Regions from separate parts of the Renibacterium salmoninarum ATCC 33209 genome, predicted to be linked through region 1. Evidence: riboswitches for the same ligand, from Rfam matches in the RefSeq annotation. Region 1 holds a riboswitch; the other holds the start of a gene.
The links. Region 1 has a riboswitch for magnesium ahead of RSAL33209_RS03790 (MgtC/SapB family protein). Riboswitches for the same ligand answer to the same signal wherever they lie in the genome.
Positions count from the first base shown of each region.

Region 1 (7,891 bases):
GATTTCTTCGGAAAATCCAGCAGCAAGATCCTGAGTGCGGGTAGTCATGCGTAGTGCTCCTTCGCAGAGATTTGGCTTCAGTGGCAACCCCCTCAGCCTATGCCACCCAAACCGGAAACGCTGCACCACTTTTCGGGGTTAAAAGGGTGTTTTAACCCCGAAAAGTGGTGCAGCGTTTCCGGTTTGGGTGGCGCAACGGCTAGTCACCCTTGACGTTAATGATCTGCCGCAGGGTGTGCTTGATTTCCACCAGATCTGTAGCATCCGCCATCACGGTGTCGATCGGCTTATATGCCTGCGGAATTTCATCAATAAACGCGTCAGTATCCCGGTATTCAATGCCAACCATCGCAGCGCGCAGCTGGTCATGGGTAAAGCTCTTCCGAGTCCGGGACCGAGAGTATTCCCGGGCAGCACCGTGCGGCGAGGAGTCCATGCCCATCGCGTTGCCCTTGCCAACCACTACGTACGACGCCGTGCCCATAGAACCCGGGATCAGCCCAGGGGTGCCCGGGCTGGCCTTAATCGCACCCTTCCGGGAAAGCCATACTGACTTTCCAAAATACGTTTCCTTTTCGGTGAAATTGTGATGACAGTTGATCCGATCCTGCTCAATAACCGCAGCACCTACCCAATCGGAGAACTGCCGGATCACCCGGTCCATCATTTCTTCCCGATTCAACAAAGCGAACTGCTGTGCCCACTTCAGCTGCCGAATATAGGCCGCAAATTCCAGCGTCCCTTCTACCAAATAGGCCAGATCTGGATCAGGAAGTTCAATCCAATACTGCTTGGCAAGTCGCTGTGCTTCCTTAATGTGCTTCTGCGCAATCCGGTTGCCCACTCCCCTTGAGCCGGAGTGCAAAAACAACCACACGCCGTCGTCCTCGTCTAGGGAGACTTCAATGAAGTGGTTCCCGCTGCCCAGCGTGCCCAGCTGCAGCTCCCAATTCCCGGCGTAACTTCCCGGATCGAAATCGGCCTTCGCAGCCAATTCCTTCAACGATTCAATCCGCCGCGCCGCGGTGGCAACAACCTTGCGGTTGTAACTGCCTGCGGAAAGCGGCACAGCTCGTTCAATCTGTTCCCGCAAAATCTTCTGGTCCTCGGGCAGTTCGCTGGCCTGAAACTGCGTTTTGACTGCGATCATGCCGCAGCCAATATCTACCCCGACGGCGGCCGGAATAATCGCGCCAAGGGTAGGGATCACCGAGCCAACGGTTGCCCCCATTACCCAAGTGCGCATCCGGCATCAACGCCAGGTGTGGGTAGATGAACGGCATTGTTGAGGCCGTTTCGGCCTGCCCCAGCGTCGCATCATCAATGATGGACGCCCAACTGTAGAGCTTTGAATTGATCTTCTTCATGGTCCTTATTCTCTCTAGATTTTTCTGAGTGAAAAGGTACGAGGCCGCTGGCCAGCATCTGCCCAACCAGTTCTGTTGACCTGCAGCGAGCAGCATTCAAAAATGAAAAATGCCCCGTACCTTCAATTGGTTACGGGGCTACTGGTCTGTTGTGTCTAGACCGTGGCCGATAACCCGGATGCGTCGAAGCGAACGCCGTTGAACGATTGCTCTCGCAACTGTTCCGCTTGTTTTTTGGCGCCTAGGGGCGATCCGGTGAGGTTGTTCATGCAGTTCATTGGAGGCTCCTTTCGTTTCATCATTCGGGTTCCGCCTACCGACGGAGTTATTACCGTACCAGTAACTGCACAAGCTGTGAAGCCCGCGCTAGTTCTCTAGCTGTCTGCGCTCCATGGCAAGATGTCGCTGGTGAAGGTTGGATTGCGATCGTGGGCGGTACGGGGGTGGTGCTGCTACTTGGCCTTGTTTGCCTCCTCACCGGATTACTGCCAACTGCAGATGCTTTGCTGCTGGCGCAGCGCACCGTACCCATTTTGCTGTTCGTGATCGCCATGACGTTAGTGACCGAAATGGCCAACGACGCCGGGGTGTTCCGGACATTGACCGGCTGGTTGGCAGCCAAAACAGCTGGCCGCTCTGGGCGTGGCCGCATCATCGTGCTCTGGCTCTTCGTCGTTGCCTTATCTACCGTGAGCACGATCTTTTTATCCCTGGACACTACTGCGGTGCTCATCACTCCGGTCGTGGTTCTTCTGGCTATGCACGCTGGGATTCGCCCGTTGCCCTTCGCCTTGACCACGGTATGGCTGGCTAACACCGCCTCATTACTGTTGCCGGTTTCCAATCTCACGAATCTACTGGCGCAACATCAGCTAGCCATGACACCGTGGCAGTTCGCTAATCTGCTGTGGGCGCCGGCCCTTATCGGCATCGCGATTCCGGTCGCGGCACTTTGGCTTCTGTTTCGGAAGGACTTCACGGGAAGCTACCGGCCGGACCCCGTCAGCAAACCGGCGGATCGACCGCTTTTGATCGTATGCGCCGTCGTCCTGCTGTTGTTGCTCCCAGCCCTGATCAGCGGCATTCCTGTTGAGTACCCCGCATTAGTGGCCGCCGTCGTGCTCTTGTTGGTGTTCCTCTTTCGTCGTCGCGCGGCGCTGTCTTGGCAAATGTTGCCTTGGCGACCGGTTGTTTTGACGATTGGCCTATTTCTGATCGTCGCTACGCTGCACGCGCGTGGTTTACCTGCGCTACTCTCCCATTCGGCCGGCGAAGGCAACGGCTTTTTAGCCTTGTTGCAACTCGCCGGATTGGCCGCCACTTCGGCAAACATAGTAAATAATTTGCCAGCATATTTGGCCTTGGAACCTGTCGCCGGCTCGCCATTGCGACTAGCTGCGGTGCTGATTGGCGTCAATCTTGGTCCGCTCATCACCCCCTGGGCGTCATTGGCGACGCTGCTATGGCATGAACGACTCAAAAGCATTGGCGTTCGAATCTCCTGGCCTCGCTTCGCGATCCTTGGTTTGCTGATGGCTCTGGTGATGTTGCCTTTGGCCGTTTAGGTGTTGTGGGCTAGCGCAGGCGCGCCGCGATGACGATTCGGGAAATGCTCTGGAATCCACAGGGCAGTTACGACCTCAATTCCACCGTTGGGGCTATTAGCAGAGGTCCTTCCGATCCCTGCGCGGTATTCCATCACGGCGCCTGGTGGTTCGCATTCCACACCGCAGATGGGCCTACGACTTTGCGGATGCAGCAGAACACGCTGGGGTGCAGGTCACAGCTTTTGGCCCTGGCGCTGATGCCGCATTGGCCTTGGCACCCTCGATGGCTGGCGCTGATGATGATTGGTCAGAGTTCGACTCCGCCTCGTTCCAGGCATTGCTACCGGAACACGTCCAACTTGCCCGACGGCGGCATCCGGGCCTGCGCCTGCCGCGCAGCCGCCGCATCATGGATACTTTGATTCCAGCGATTTTGGAACAAAAAGTTACTGGTAAAGAGGCATTCAGCGGCTACCGAAGGCTGATTTTCAAATATGGTTCCATCCCACCGGGAGCGGACAGTACAGGTTTTCCGGCCCAGTTGCGGTTGGCCCCGCGCCCGGAGGAATGGGCTTTAATCCCTTCCTGGGAATGGCATCGGGCTGGTGTAGGGCCGCAACGATCGGACACCATAATGCGCGCCTTGAAGCGCGCCCCCGGTTTGGCACGACTTGGCGAGCTCAACGCGATCGATGCCGCAAAGGGTCTGATGAGCATCTCCGGAATTGGTCCGTGGACCGCAGCAGAGGTTACCCAGTCAAGTCACGGTGATCCAGATTCGGTCTCGGTGGGCGACTACCATCTGGCCGGGTTTGTTGGTATTGCGCTGACCGGCAATCCGGTTGATGACAGCGCCATGATGGAGCTGCTGGAGCCCTGGCGCGGGCACCGTCAACGAGTGGTTCGGATGTTGTATCTGTCCGGAATCATCAAAGAGCGCCATGGTCCACGAATGTCGGTTCGCGACTATCGAAATATCTGACCCTTCCCGGCATGGGTCGAGGCTTTTCTAGCCCTAGAGCTAGGCTTTCGTCATGACGTCGATATTGCATCTTGCCCGGCTACACGACTGGACCGCCGCTCTGACCAACCCGCTGGGCTATCAAATCTCCACCCGTGGCGCGACACTGAATGAAACTGGATTTATCCATGGCTCTACCGCAGCTCAGTTGCCGGTCGTGGCGGAATTTCTTTACACCGGCGATCCGGCAGAGCTCGTCGTGCTGGTGGTAGATCTAACCGCGGTTGATGCAGCCGGCACCGAAGTGAAATGGGAAGACGGCGGCGCTGGAGAGCTCTACCCACATATCTACGGCCCCATCACAGCCGCCATGGTGAAAGCTGCCCTGCCTGCCGGTTTTGACGGCGCACATTTCCAAATGCCGGACCTTACCGGGCTCGGAGTGCTGAACAATCCGCCACAACAGCTAGGCTAAGTTCATGAGCGACATGGTGAATCTCCAAGCAACTTTCGTCCCTAACGATGGCGAGCAATTCCGCGTCCGATTAGCGCTGGATATTGCCATTGAACAGGTTCTCCTTGAACCAGGCTGCATCCAATATGAGGTCACCGAAGACACGCCTGAACGCATTGTGCTGACCGAGCAATGGGCCTCGGAAGAAGCGCTATCGGCGCATGGAAAGGGCGCGGCCGTGCAAGACTTGAACGAATCGCTCTCTGCCTTGCTAGCCGCGCCTGTGAAGCTCGAACGCCTCTAGGTTTTTTAGCTTTCCTGGTTAGCTTTCTTGAGCCTCAGCGGCCTGAGCCGCAACATGCTCGTGGACCTCTTTCATGTCCAGAGCTTTGACCGCGGTGATAACTTCTTCAAGCTGCGTTGGGTTCAAGGCACCTGGCTGCGCAAATACCAGAACTTTTTCGCGGAACGCCATCAGCCTCGGGATCGAGGTGATATTTGCCTCGGCAGCTAGCTGCTGCTCAGCCTCGGTATCCACCTTGCCGAACACGACGTCGTCGTGCTTTTGCGAAGCAGCATCGTAGGTGGGCGCGAAGCGTTTACACGGCTGGCACCAATCTGCCCAGAAGTCCACGAGCACGATGTCGTTGCCTTCTACCGTAGAGCCGAAAGTTTCACCGGTGATATCAATAGTCGCCATGGTTACAACGTATCCTTTCCTATGCCCAGCTGAACAGTTGGCGGCGATTCGATATTCCCCAAAACACCGCCACCCCTCTCCCTCAGCCTTGCGCCGAGTGTCGAGTTGTGGCTGGTTTCGGGACTCGAAACCAGCCACAACTCGACACTCGGCGCAAGGCTGAGGGCGGGATGCCAGCACGGGAGGCTTCAGATTAGTCCAGTACGGCGGGCTCGGCGATGGTCCAGCGCACCGATGTGACCCTTGGCTCCAAGCTGAGCCGACTCACTGCCGCTTCCAACTGCCGGTCATCACGCTCGTGCGCGGTGAGTTCCGCAGCGATCCGAACTTCGCCGGGAGTTGCGGTATCCGACGATTGCACCGAACGTAGCCTGAATTCCGGCAGGGTTACCGCGTGCACAATCAGGGTGCGCAGGTGCGCTTCAGCATCCTCAGCGCATCGAACTTCAAAGAGATAGTCAACCGATTGGGGCTCGCGGCCACCCTCTGGACCTTTGTCCATAAACCGACCGAGCGGGCGCAGCAACATATTGGCGATCATGATCGCCACCGTGCCCGCTGCCGCAATTGCGTACTCGCCCGCACCAGCCAAAGCGCCGACGGCGGCAGTGGCCCAGAGCGTCGCTGCCGTATTGAGGCCGGTGACATTTGCGCCTTGTTTCATAATGACGCCTGCGCCGAGGAAGCCAATTCCGGAGACGATTTGCGCAGCCACCCTGGTGGGATCGGCGCCAGGACCGGTAAAGGTGTAGCCGCCAAAAATCACGAAAAGCGCGGCGCCTAAGCTGACTAACGCATTGGTACGAAGGCCGGCCAGACGTGCTCGCCATTGCCGTTCGAAGCCCACCAACGCGCCAAAGCCCAAGCCAGCCAAAATCCGCAGAACCACGTCGAAGAATTCCATGGCGTCCACCTCCGTATCGATCGTTTATGCACGACAGCGCGGGAGACTTGGGCGCACACCTGATGCGTCCATGAAAAATTGAGAGTCACCCCCACGTAGAGCTTCGGCGCTGCGCGACGTATCTGGGCTGGCAATATTTACTGGCACCGGAAGCCACTTGGGACCGCCCCTTAAGCCGAGGCGGCCTGTCCTGATCTTGGGCATCTCTCGATGTCGTCAGATCAGTGGCCTGTGTTCGCGCAGGAGCCTCGCCTAACGAGGTGCTGCATATCCAGGGTGACAGAGAAATCCATGTTGCGTCAAATGATCCCGCATCAAGGATTCGTAAAGGGGTATTGCGCGTAGCTGAACACGCGTTTAGCATATTAAACATGCGTTCAACATATACACCCCGACCGCCGGGCGAGGACCTCAATACGCCGGCGAAAATTCGCGATGCGGCCATTCACCTCTTCGTGCAAGGCGGATTCCGGAAAACTAGCGTGCGCGGCATCGCTAGCGCGGCCGGAGTCAGCCCAGGACTGGTCATTCACCATTTCGGCAGTAAGGACAAACTCCGAGCCATCTGCGATGACTACGTTTTGTCCGCGCTCCTGGCCCGCGCCAATGCCAAGACCAACCCGGCGGGCCTGCAAGGGCTCATCCGGGAGTACCTCGCAGATCCAGCCGAATACAACGACAGCGTCGGATACCTTGGCAAAGCAATTGCGGAAGACTCCCCTGCGGGCCGCAAGTTCATGGACATCATGACCGATGAAACCGAAGCAATTCTCAAAGCCGGCATGGCCGACGGCACCATGAGGGAAATCTCTGATGTTCGGGTAACCGCCGCAATGCTCGTCATGACCAGTATGTCGATGCTGACTATGCCCGCCTACCTTGGCCGAGCCCTTGGTTTCGACGAATTTTCCCCAGACATGATGAAACGAATGTCCCGGCCGATGCTGGAGCTCTACACCTACGGCCTTTACACCAACGACGTCTTCCTCCAGGCAGTCGATCAAGCTCTTGGGGATCAGCCCAGCACGCGAAAGGACTCTGCATCATGAGCCACACCGCAACTGTCACTACCGATACTCCGGCTGCAATGAGCCAAGATCATGCGATCGAAGCCCACGAACTGACGAAGAAATACGGCAATAATTTGGCTCTCAAAGGAGTCAGCTTCAGCATGCCCCGGGGAAGCGTCTTCGGCGTCATCGGGCCAAATGGAGCTGGCAAGACCACCACAATGCGCACTTTGCTGGACATCATTCGGCCCAGCTCAGGACACGCCGTGGTACTAGGCGAAGACCCTCGCGAAGCCGGCCCCGCACTCCGACGACGGATCGGCTTCTTGCCCGGCGAACTCATTCTGGACGGACGCAGTACGGGCCGAAAACTACTCCAGCATTACGCGGATATCTCCGGAACCGTGCGCAAGGGAAAAATTGAGGAACTTGCTGAACGCCTTGGCGTTGATCTCAATCGACCCGTGCGCAAGCTCTCCAAGGGCAATAAGCAAAAACTTGGCATTGTTCAGGCCTTCATGCACCAACCGGATCTGCTGGTTTTGGATGAGCCGACCTCTGGCCTGGATCCACTCATGCAGCAAGTCTTTCTGGACCTAGTATGTGAAGCTCGCGAGGCCGGACAAAGTGTCTTCCTCTCCAGCCACGTCATTAGCGAGATTCAGCAAGCTGCAGACAACGTTGCAATTTTGCGGGACGGCAAGATCGTCACGATTGCCGGCGTTGAGCAACTTCGCGCCTCAGCCATCAGACATCTGAGATTGGTCGCCAGCGGGATATCCATCACCGAACTTTAGGCCCGGCTCGCTGGGCTCGACGGCGTCAATAATCTCAGCGTGAAACCTTTCGACTCAACCCCAGATTCAGTCGAAGCAAATGCCACGCTCGAAGGCGAAATCCCGCCCCTGATCCAGGCACTCTCGACGCTGGCCTTGACCGACCTGGTAC
Region 1 is NC_010168.1:745,151-753,041, reverse strand. Features, by position in the region: gene RSAL33209_RS03825 (M20 metallopeptidase family protein) at 1-48, opposite strand, end outside; partial or broken gene RSAL33209_RS03820 (RtcB family protein) at 200-1,367, opposite strand; gene RSAL33209_RS19125 (hypothetical protein) at 1,523-1,645, opposite strand; gene RSAL33209_RS03815 (SLC13 family permease) at 1,796-2,932, shown strand; gene RSAL33209_RS03810 (DNA-3-methyladenine glycosylase family protein) at 3,141-3,896, shown strand; gene RSAL33209_RS03805 (DUF952 domain-containing protein) at 3,949-4,350, shown strand; gene RSAL33209_RS03800 (putative quinol monooxygenase) at 4,355-4,633, shown strand; gene RSAL33209_RS03795 (thioredoxin family protein) at 4,652-5,029, opposite strand; gene RSAL33209_RS03790 (MgtC/SapB family protein) at 5,223-5,933, opposite strand; M-box (ykoK) riboswitch at 6,016-6,200, opposite strand; gene RSAL33209_RS03785 (TetR/AcrR family transcriptional regulator) at 6,305-6,982, shown strand; gene RSAL33209_RS03780 (ABC transporter ATP-binding protein) at 6,979-7,740, shown strand; gene RSAL33209_RS19520 (hypothetical protein) at 7,780-7,891, shown strand, end outside.

Region 2 (7,891 bases), 570 kb from region 1:
GGTGTCACGATGCTCGCTAAAGCCCGCAGGCTATGTGCGATGGCTGACGAGTTGGCCTTGCAGGCGGCAGAGCAACGCGCACAACCGATTCGACTCTGTGTTCCGGAACAATGTGATCTCCCTGAACTGGCCTCGGTGGTCGCGGTTGCACACCGTTTGGGCTACGACGTTAGAATCTGCCGCTGTGACGTGCGAAGTGCCGCCCGCGCTTTCCGGGCACTCGACGTCGACATGTTGGTGGAGTCAGCGCCGGAACGGGAAGCGCAATGGTCGGCAGAACTAGGCGTCGCGAGTCAGCTAGACAATGGGGCGAGACGATTCTTCCTAGATTCCCTGCGCACCGCATCGAATCCGGCTGCTAACCGGGCCGCTACCCTTTGGTTGCAGGAAATTGACGACGTACCGGCAATTCGGGACGCGCTCTTTCGCGCAGGAGATCGTTCGGCCTTGGCCCGCGGCCAACTACGGGTGGCCGCACATCTGACCGAATGGATTTCACCGGTCAGTTTCCACGGTGCACAGTTACTGTGCACCGTGGAGGAAGCTGAACGGTACGGCCTATTCTGGCGCAAGCTGGGAGATCTGAACGTGCATCGGTATTTGCGCATGACTGCGCGGGAAGGCGCCCCAGAGTTGACCGGCTCTATCGACTTTGGCCGCGCAATGGCCAAGGCGCTTGGTCTTGCTGCTGCGCCAACCCAGCGCGTCCCAGAAAGCACCCAACTATGAACAGTGCTGATCAGTTAAACAGCAGTGCCACGGCAGCCATTTTTCGGGCAAAAGCGCACCTGTCCACCGCCGGGTTAGCTGCTGGGATATTGGTGCGAGATTTGGGTTCGGGAGCCGAGATTGGCATCGATACCGAGCGACGCTTCCCTTTGGCATCGTTGGTCAAGGTTCCGCTCGCGCTCGCCGTGTTGCAAGACATCGAGATCGGTCGGCTCGATCCCGACCAACTGATAATGAGCGAACCACACCAACGCCTGGCCGGCCCCACCGGTCTTAGTCGATTTCGTGGACCGGTGCAGATCACCCTGCCAGATTTGGTCTTTATGGCGGTCACGATGAGCGACAACGCCGCCGGTGAGCTGCTTTTTAGCTTTTGCCCGCCGGAGCGGATCAACCAGGTGTTGGGCGAGTACGGTGTCTCCGACGTCGTCGTGCGGCACACTCTTGCTGAGCTGCAAAGCAGCATCGCCAATATTCTCGATGAAGAGCAGCCCGGATTGGTGCTCGAACTGGCGATCAATAGCGAAACCAGTGGGCAAGGTCATGTGATTCGTCCACTGGATATTAATCATGCCAATATCGGATCCGCGCGTTCGGTGAGCAACCTTCTGCAAATGATTCACTCCGACGGCGGCGCCATCGGTAGCCAGCTGATGAAAATGCTTCGAGACAATGCGCTTCGTCGCAGGCTAGCGCCGCATTTTGAGTCGGATGCCACGTCGTGGAGTTCTAAAAACGGAACCTTTTTGAACTTGCGCCATGAAGCTGGGATTGCGAAGCCAGAGGGGCATCCGGGATTTGTGGTTACCGTGCTGAGTGCTTCATCGATTCCGGCCTACATTCAACCGCTGGCCGAACACGCCTTGGGCTTGGCTGCGCGCGAACTCTACGATTATTTGCGTGCCAGGACAGCCTGACTGCCCACGTTTGTCAGAGTGCAGTTCGTCGCTGTTTGAGGCTGAAGAGTTCGGTTCGTAGCGCTTTCGCGGCCGGGGAGGCAGCATTACCCATCGGCATCGCAAAGTCGATCCGGCGCGAGAGCGAAATGTCGGCTACTGCGCGGTACCAGACGCCGTCCGGATTTGAACGTTGCTCTTGCACTGCGAGGTTCTCTGGCACAAAACCTAGGCCAGCATTATTGGCGATCAGGTCTGGAGCTAACGCCCAGTCGTTGACCTCGGCAACCTGCTTACGTTTCGAGCCTGAATCTTGGAAGAGCGCATCGAGGCGGGAACGTGCTGCCCAGGAGCTCGGCATCTCGATAAAGCCGTACCCGTCAAGATCTTTGCGGTGAATCTCTGCTTGATGTTGAAGCGGGTGACTCCGGTGGCCAAGCAGCACATAAGGCTCTTCGGCCAGGGTTTCGAAGCTCATACCGGGCATCGATTTCTCCACGTTCGAGGTGATCGCGCAGTCCAAGTTTCCGGCGGCGAGCATCTGGACCATATCGTCGGAAGCGAATTGAGTGAGTCTCACCTGCAGGCCGGGATATCTACCGATGAGACGGGCGAGCGCGCCAGAAATTGGTATAAGATGTTCAACATGGGTAAAAGTGCCGACGTCGAGCCGGCCAACTAAACGCTCGTTGACGGCGTTCACGGCCTGGTAAGTAGCTTCAACCGCCCGGACAGCCGAGCGAGCCACCGGAAGCAGCGCCTTTCCTTCCGCCGTTAGCCGCAGCATTCGGGTTCCTTTGACATAAAGCTGCACGCCAAGGTCATTTTCTAGGGCCTTGATAGAGGAAGACAGTCCCGACTGCACGATTGACTCACGTCGAGCGGCCTGGATGAAACCGCCTTCCTCGACCAAGGCGAGAAAGTGCCGAAGCTGTCGAATTTCCATAATCAATCTCTCCAGCAGATATTAGATATCTGATTCTGCTAATCCAAAGATATTACTTCCTTGAAATGATTGCTAGGAGGCACCTTTTCGAGCTTTCAAACCCACGGCTTAATGACTAAAGAGAAATGAAATAGCGCAATGACTAACTACCCGGCGACGGTCGAAACTGAAGCATCCAGTCCTCAGGCGGCGCGCACTCCAGGACATTTACCGCACGCAATCGGCTTCTGGGTAGTTGCGGTCGCCTACGCAGCTTTGAGCGCATTTGGTACTGCGCTGACGCCGTTGTGGCCGCTGTATCAGGAGCGGGACGGCTTTGGCGCGCTGATGGTTACGGTTGCTTTCGCGGCGCTGGTTGCTGGTATCGCTGCCGCACTCGGCGCAGCCGGGCACCTTTCTGACCGGTTTGGCCGGCGTCGAATCATCGTGCCGGCGCTCATCGTGGGCATTGCGGCGACCTTTGTGCTGATCGCCTGGCCACAACTCCCCGGCCTCCTCATCGGCCGGTTCCTGACCGGCGTCGCCATCGGTCTGATGTCTGCGACCGCAACCACCTATCTTGCTGATTTAGATCAACAAGCCCGGCCCCATATCAATGCGCCCCTTCGGCCCGGCATGGTTGCTGCTGGGGCAAGTCTTGGCGGCTTGGCACTGGGGCCGATCATTGCGGGAGCCACTGCTGAATGGTTACCGGATGCACTTTTGTTGCCCTATGTAGTCTTTGGTCTCATTCTGCTGGGAATTTTAGTTTTTGTGCTCGTCACGCCGGAAACCGTGGATATCAGTGACCAACCCGAATTTAGGGTCCGTCGCGTACATATTCAGGATGGAAAGCGTACGATCTTCATCGGTGCATCAGTTTTAGGCTTCACGGCGTTTGGTGTGACTGGGCTTTTTTCTGCGCTTGGCTCGCCAATAATCCGTTATGACCTCGGCATCCGAGATGTGTTTCTTGGTGGCCTAGGCACCTTCGCGGTCTGTGCCGCCTCGGCTGCGGCCCAATTCACTGCTGGGCGGCTAAGACCCAAGACACTTTCCGGCTTAGGCCTGATTTTTTATTTGCTGGGGTTTGCGCTGACGCTTTTTGCGATTGCGCACCATTCGTTGGGCGTGTTTCTTGCTGCAGCCGCCGTGGTGGGCGCGGGCGCCGGGCTAACCTTTAAGGCCGGACTCAGCCAAGCCGCGATGTCAGCGGTACCGGCTTCCCGTGCCGGCGTGCTCTCGATCTTCTTTATTGCAGCCTTTCTGGGCATGGGAATCTCCGCCATTGTGCTGGGTTTGATGGTTGGCGCCTTGGGTACCTTTGCGTCGATGCTGGTCATCGCTTGCGTACTGACGGCCGTCTTGGTTAGCGGAATCGTGCTCACAAGTCGGCACCGGAGTTAGCTCGTTCCCGGTGCTGTGTCGGTGAGCCTTCCGATGGGGTTTGCGCTTAACAGAAGCCGGGGTTGCCCTGAATAAGCAAGGTGCCACTCGATAGCTGAGGCTCCTTCGCGGACACAAGCCAGCGATCCCAAACGTCGAGAGACGCCCCGGATCAGGACAGACCACCCCGGCCTAAGGGGTGATCCCGATTGGCTCCCAGCGGATTCCGCCGGGTTACGACGCGAAGTGCCAAAGGTCTGACGAGGAGGGGCAATCATCGGCAAGAAGCCGAACCTCTCTTGTTTTGCGGTCATGAATCTGTCATTGAATCCGCAAGAAACATCGCGCCGCGCCGAACGAGAGGGAGTTGAACCATGAGTTCTGGTCATCAACCCTGTCCCGTTCGCCGTCGACCAATCAACTGATTTTCAGTTCGCGTTTTCGCGAATAGATTGCGCCGTCGCGTTCGGGACATAACATCGCCACCGCCGAAATTTCGGCATTTTTCGCCGTATTCTGGCGTGCCCAAAATCAGTCGTGACCGGCCTTTGCGCGCCCAATTTCGGCTGCCTCGCACCCTTCGCTAGCCACAAATTTCAGGAGCAGTACCATGCAGACCACATCACCTCGCACCCTTACTCCGCCGGGCACGCCGGCTCCCAACTCCGAGCAGAACGCGCAAAATCGCCGTCGTACCGCGAAAGCCGCTCGGCAAAATTCGCGACTCAAGGCGAAACTTGCGGAGCGTTCTGAATCGATGGCGGTGGCGGCCGTCAAGCCCGCCGATCAGCTTCTGGAGCGCTTAGGTTCCGGAGTTAATGGGCTCGATCAGCTCAAAGTCCAAGTCCGCCAGGAGCGCTACGGCCGCAACGAGGTCAATCACGACCGGCCCGCGCGGGCCTGGTTGCAGTTGCTCTCAGAATTCAACAACCCGTTTGTGTTGATCTTGTGCTTCCTCGCCGTGGTGATGGCCTTCACCGATATTGTCTTTGCAGACCCAGAGGACGGCCCGTCCTTCAAAGGCGTTATCACTTTGGGCATCATGGTGCTGGTGTCGGTAGGTATGCGATTTTGGCAGGAATGCCGCTCGGGCAAAGCAGCTCAGGCTCTGCAATCAATGGTGCAGACGACGGCGGCAGTCACCCGGAAAAATGACCTTGGCGAGCCAGTAACACGCGAGATTCCGATTGAAGACATCGTTCCGGGTGACCTGATTGAACTTGCCGCGGGGGACATGATCCCGGCCGATGTGCGCTTCTTGCGCACTAAAGATCTCCAGATCAACGAGGGCATGTTGACGGGGGAGTCGCTGCCGAATGAGAAGTCCTCGGTAACCACGCAAGAGATCACTGCGAGCAATTTACTAGAAGCCGAAAGCCTTGGATTTATGGGCACCTCAGTGATTTCCGGCAGCGGTACTGCTGTTGTGGTGCACACCGGATCCGAGACCTACTTCGGCGCAATGAGCGCGCAGCTCGCCGGCAAGCGACCCGAGACCAGCTTTGATCAAGGGGTGAAGAAGGTCAGCTTCTTGCTGATTAAGTTCATGCTCGTCATGGTGCCGTTGGTCTTCATCGTCAACGGAATCACTAAAGATTGGACTAGCGCGTTCCTTTTCGGTCTGGTAACCGCCGTCGGTTTGACCCCAGAAATGCTGCCAATGATTGTCACAGCAAACCTTGCCCGCGGTGCAGTGAAGATGTCTAAGCATCAAGTAATTGTGAAGCGGCTCAACGCGATCCAAAACCTGGGCGCGATGGACGTGCTCTGCACTGATAAAACGGGCACGCTCACTGAAGACCGGATCGTGCTGGAGCGGCACCTGGACGTCAACGGAACCTCAAGCCTCAAAGTACTGCGGATGGCTGCGGCCAACTCTCGGTTTCAGACGGGTCTGCGCAATCTGCTTGATCGGGCGGTGCTCGATGCAGCTGGGCCGGAGATCTTGGCTGAGATGGATGGCGCATACCGGCTCATTGACGAGGTCCCTTTTGACTTCTCGCGCCGTCGGATGACGGTAGTGCTCGACGGCGGAACCGCGCCGCTGATGATCACTAAGGGCGCTGTGGAGGAGGTGCTGGAAGTTTGCACCACCGTTATGGTGAAAGGCCACCCGCACCCGCTGACCGCAGAACGCCGGGCCGAGCTAAGCGAGCTGGTCGCGGGGAAAAACTCGGAAGGGATGCGAGTACTGGCGCTTGCTACCGCGCCAGGATCTCAGCGTGATGATTACTCGGTGGCAGATGAAAAAGAAATGACGCTGCTTGGCTTCTTGTCCTTCCTGGATCCGCCCAAGGCGTCCGCCGCCTCGGCAATCAAGGCCTTACGCCAGCATGGAACCGCGGTGAAAGTCATCACCGGCGACAACGAGTTGGTCGCTCGGACGGTGTGCAAGCAAGTTGGCATTGATACCAATGTTCCTGGCTCGCTACTTACCGGAGCTGAGGTGGAAGCGCTAGATGATGCACAGCTATCCGCGGCAGTGGAAGGTGCCGACGTCTTCGCCAAGGTTAACCCGATGCAGAAAGCGCGCATTGTGGAACAGCTCCAAGCGAACGGCCATACCGTCGGATTTATGGGCGATGGCATCAATGATGCCGCTGCCTTGCGTACCGCCGATGTTGGTATATCAGTGGACACTGCCGTTGATATTGCACGGGAATCTGCGGATATCATCTTGCTGCAAAAAGACTTGATGGTCTTAGAAGCCGGTATTCAAGAGGGTCGCCGGACCTTTGGCAACATCATCAAGTACATCAAGATGACCGCGAGCTCCAACTTTGGCAACATGTTTTCAGTCCTGGTGGCCTCGGCCTTACTACCGTTCATCCCGATGATTCCAGTGGTAGTGCTGTTGCAGAACCTGGTCTACGACCTCTCGATGCTTTCGTTGCCCTGGGACAATGTGGACAAAGAATATGTGGAGAAGCCGCAAAAGTGGGAGACCAAGGGTCTGGCGAGGTTTATGGTGACCATCGGGCCAATCTCCTCGGTCTTTGACCTGACGACATTCGCGCTGATGTGGTTCGTCTTCGGTGCCAATTCGCCGGATCAAGCGGCCCTTTTCCAGTCCGGTTGGTTTATTGAATCGCTGATCTCGCAGACGCTGATTGTGCACATGATCCGCACTGGCAAGATTCCGTTTGTACAGTCCCGTGCTTCCTGGCCGGTACTGCTGCTGACCGGTTCCGCCTGTGTTTTCGCTCTGGTGTTGCCGTTCAGCGGCTTCGGTCAGTCGCTTGGCCTGGTCGCCTTGCCCTGGACCTACTTCCCGTGGCTGGTCGGTACTTTGGCGGCGTACTGCTTGCTGACTCAAGGCATCAAGACGCTGTACATCCGCCGTTTCGGTCGCTGGCTGTAACTCCTTGCAAATGACCCCGATATTGGATTGAGCCGCCAAAATTTCTACGGCTCAATCCAATATCGGGGTCAAACCCTATTACGCATAGAACAACTTTTGATTCACATAAGGCAACTTGACGTTGTAGCATGGGTCACATGAATGAGCTGCGCATCGAGGCGAATGGAAACCTCGGACCAATCGATTCTTCCCGTATTCCACGTTACGCCGGCGCAGCCACTTTTGCGCGACTGCCGCGACTTGACCAGGTGGCCCGGGCCGACGTCGCCGTCGTTGGCGTGCCGTTCGACACTGGCGTCTCCTACCGCCCGGGCGCGCGCTTTGGCGCTAATCATGTGCGCGAATCCTCGCGCTTGCTGCGTCCTTACAATCCGGCGCAAGACATCTCACCTTTTGAACTGGCGCAAGTCGCTGACGCCGGTGATATGGCGGTCAATCCGTTCAATATCAACGAGGCGATCGAGGAGATCCAGCACAATGCGCTTGAGCTCACTGCGCCGGATGCGGAGGGGCGTAGCGCCAAGCTGCTGACGCTCGGCGGAGATCACACGATTGCCTTGCCGTTGTTGCGCGCAGCCTCCGAACGGGCCGGCG
Region 2 is NC_010168.1:175,812-183,702, forward strand. Features, by position in the region: gene RSAL33209_RS00870 (LysR family transcriptional regulator) at 1-729, shown strand, start outside; gene RSAL33209_RS00875 (serine hydrolase) at 726-1,646, shown strand; gene RSAL33209_RS00880 (LysR family transcriptional regulator) at 1,660-2,571, opposite strand; gene RSAL33209_RS00885 (MFS transporter) at 2,710-3,957, shown strand; M-box (ykoK) riboswitch at 4,037-4,211, shown strand; gene mgtA (magnesium-translocating P-type ATPase) at 4,547-7,297, shown strand; gene speB (agmatinase) at 7,435-7,891, shown strand, end outside.
Region 2: another riboswitch for magnesium. It lies ahead of mgtA (magnesium-translocating P-type ATPase); the one in region 1 lies ahead of RSAL33209_RS03790 (MgtC/SapB family protein).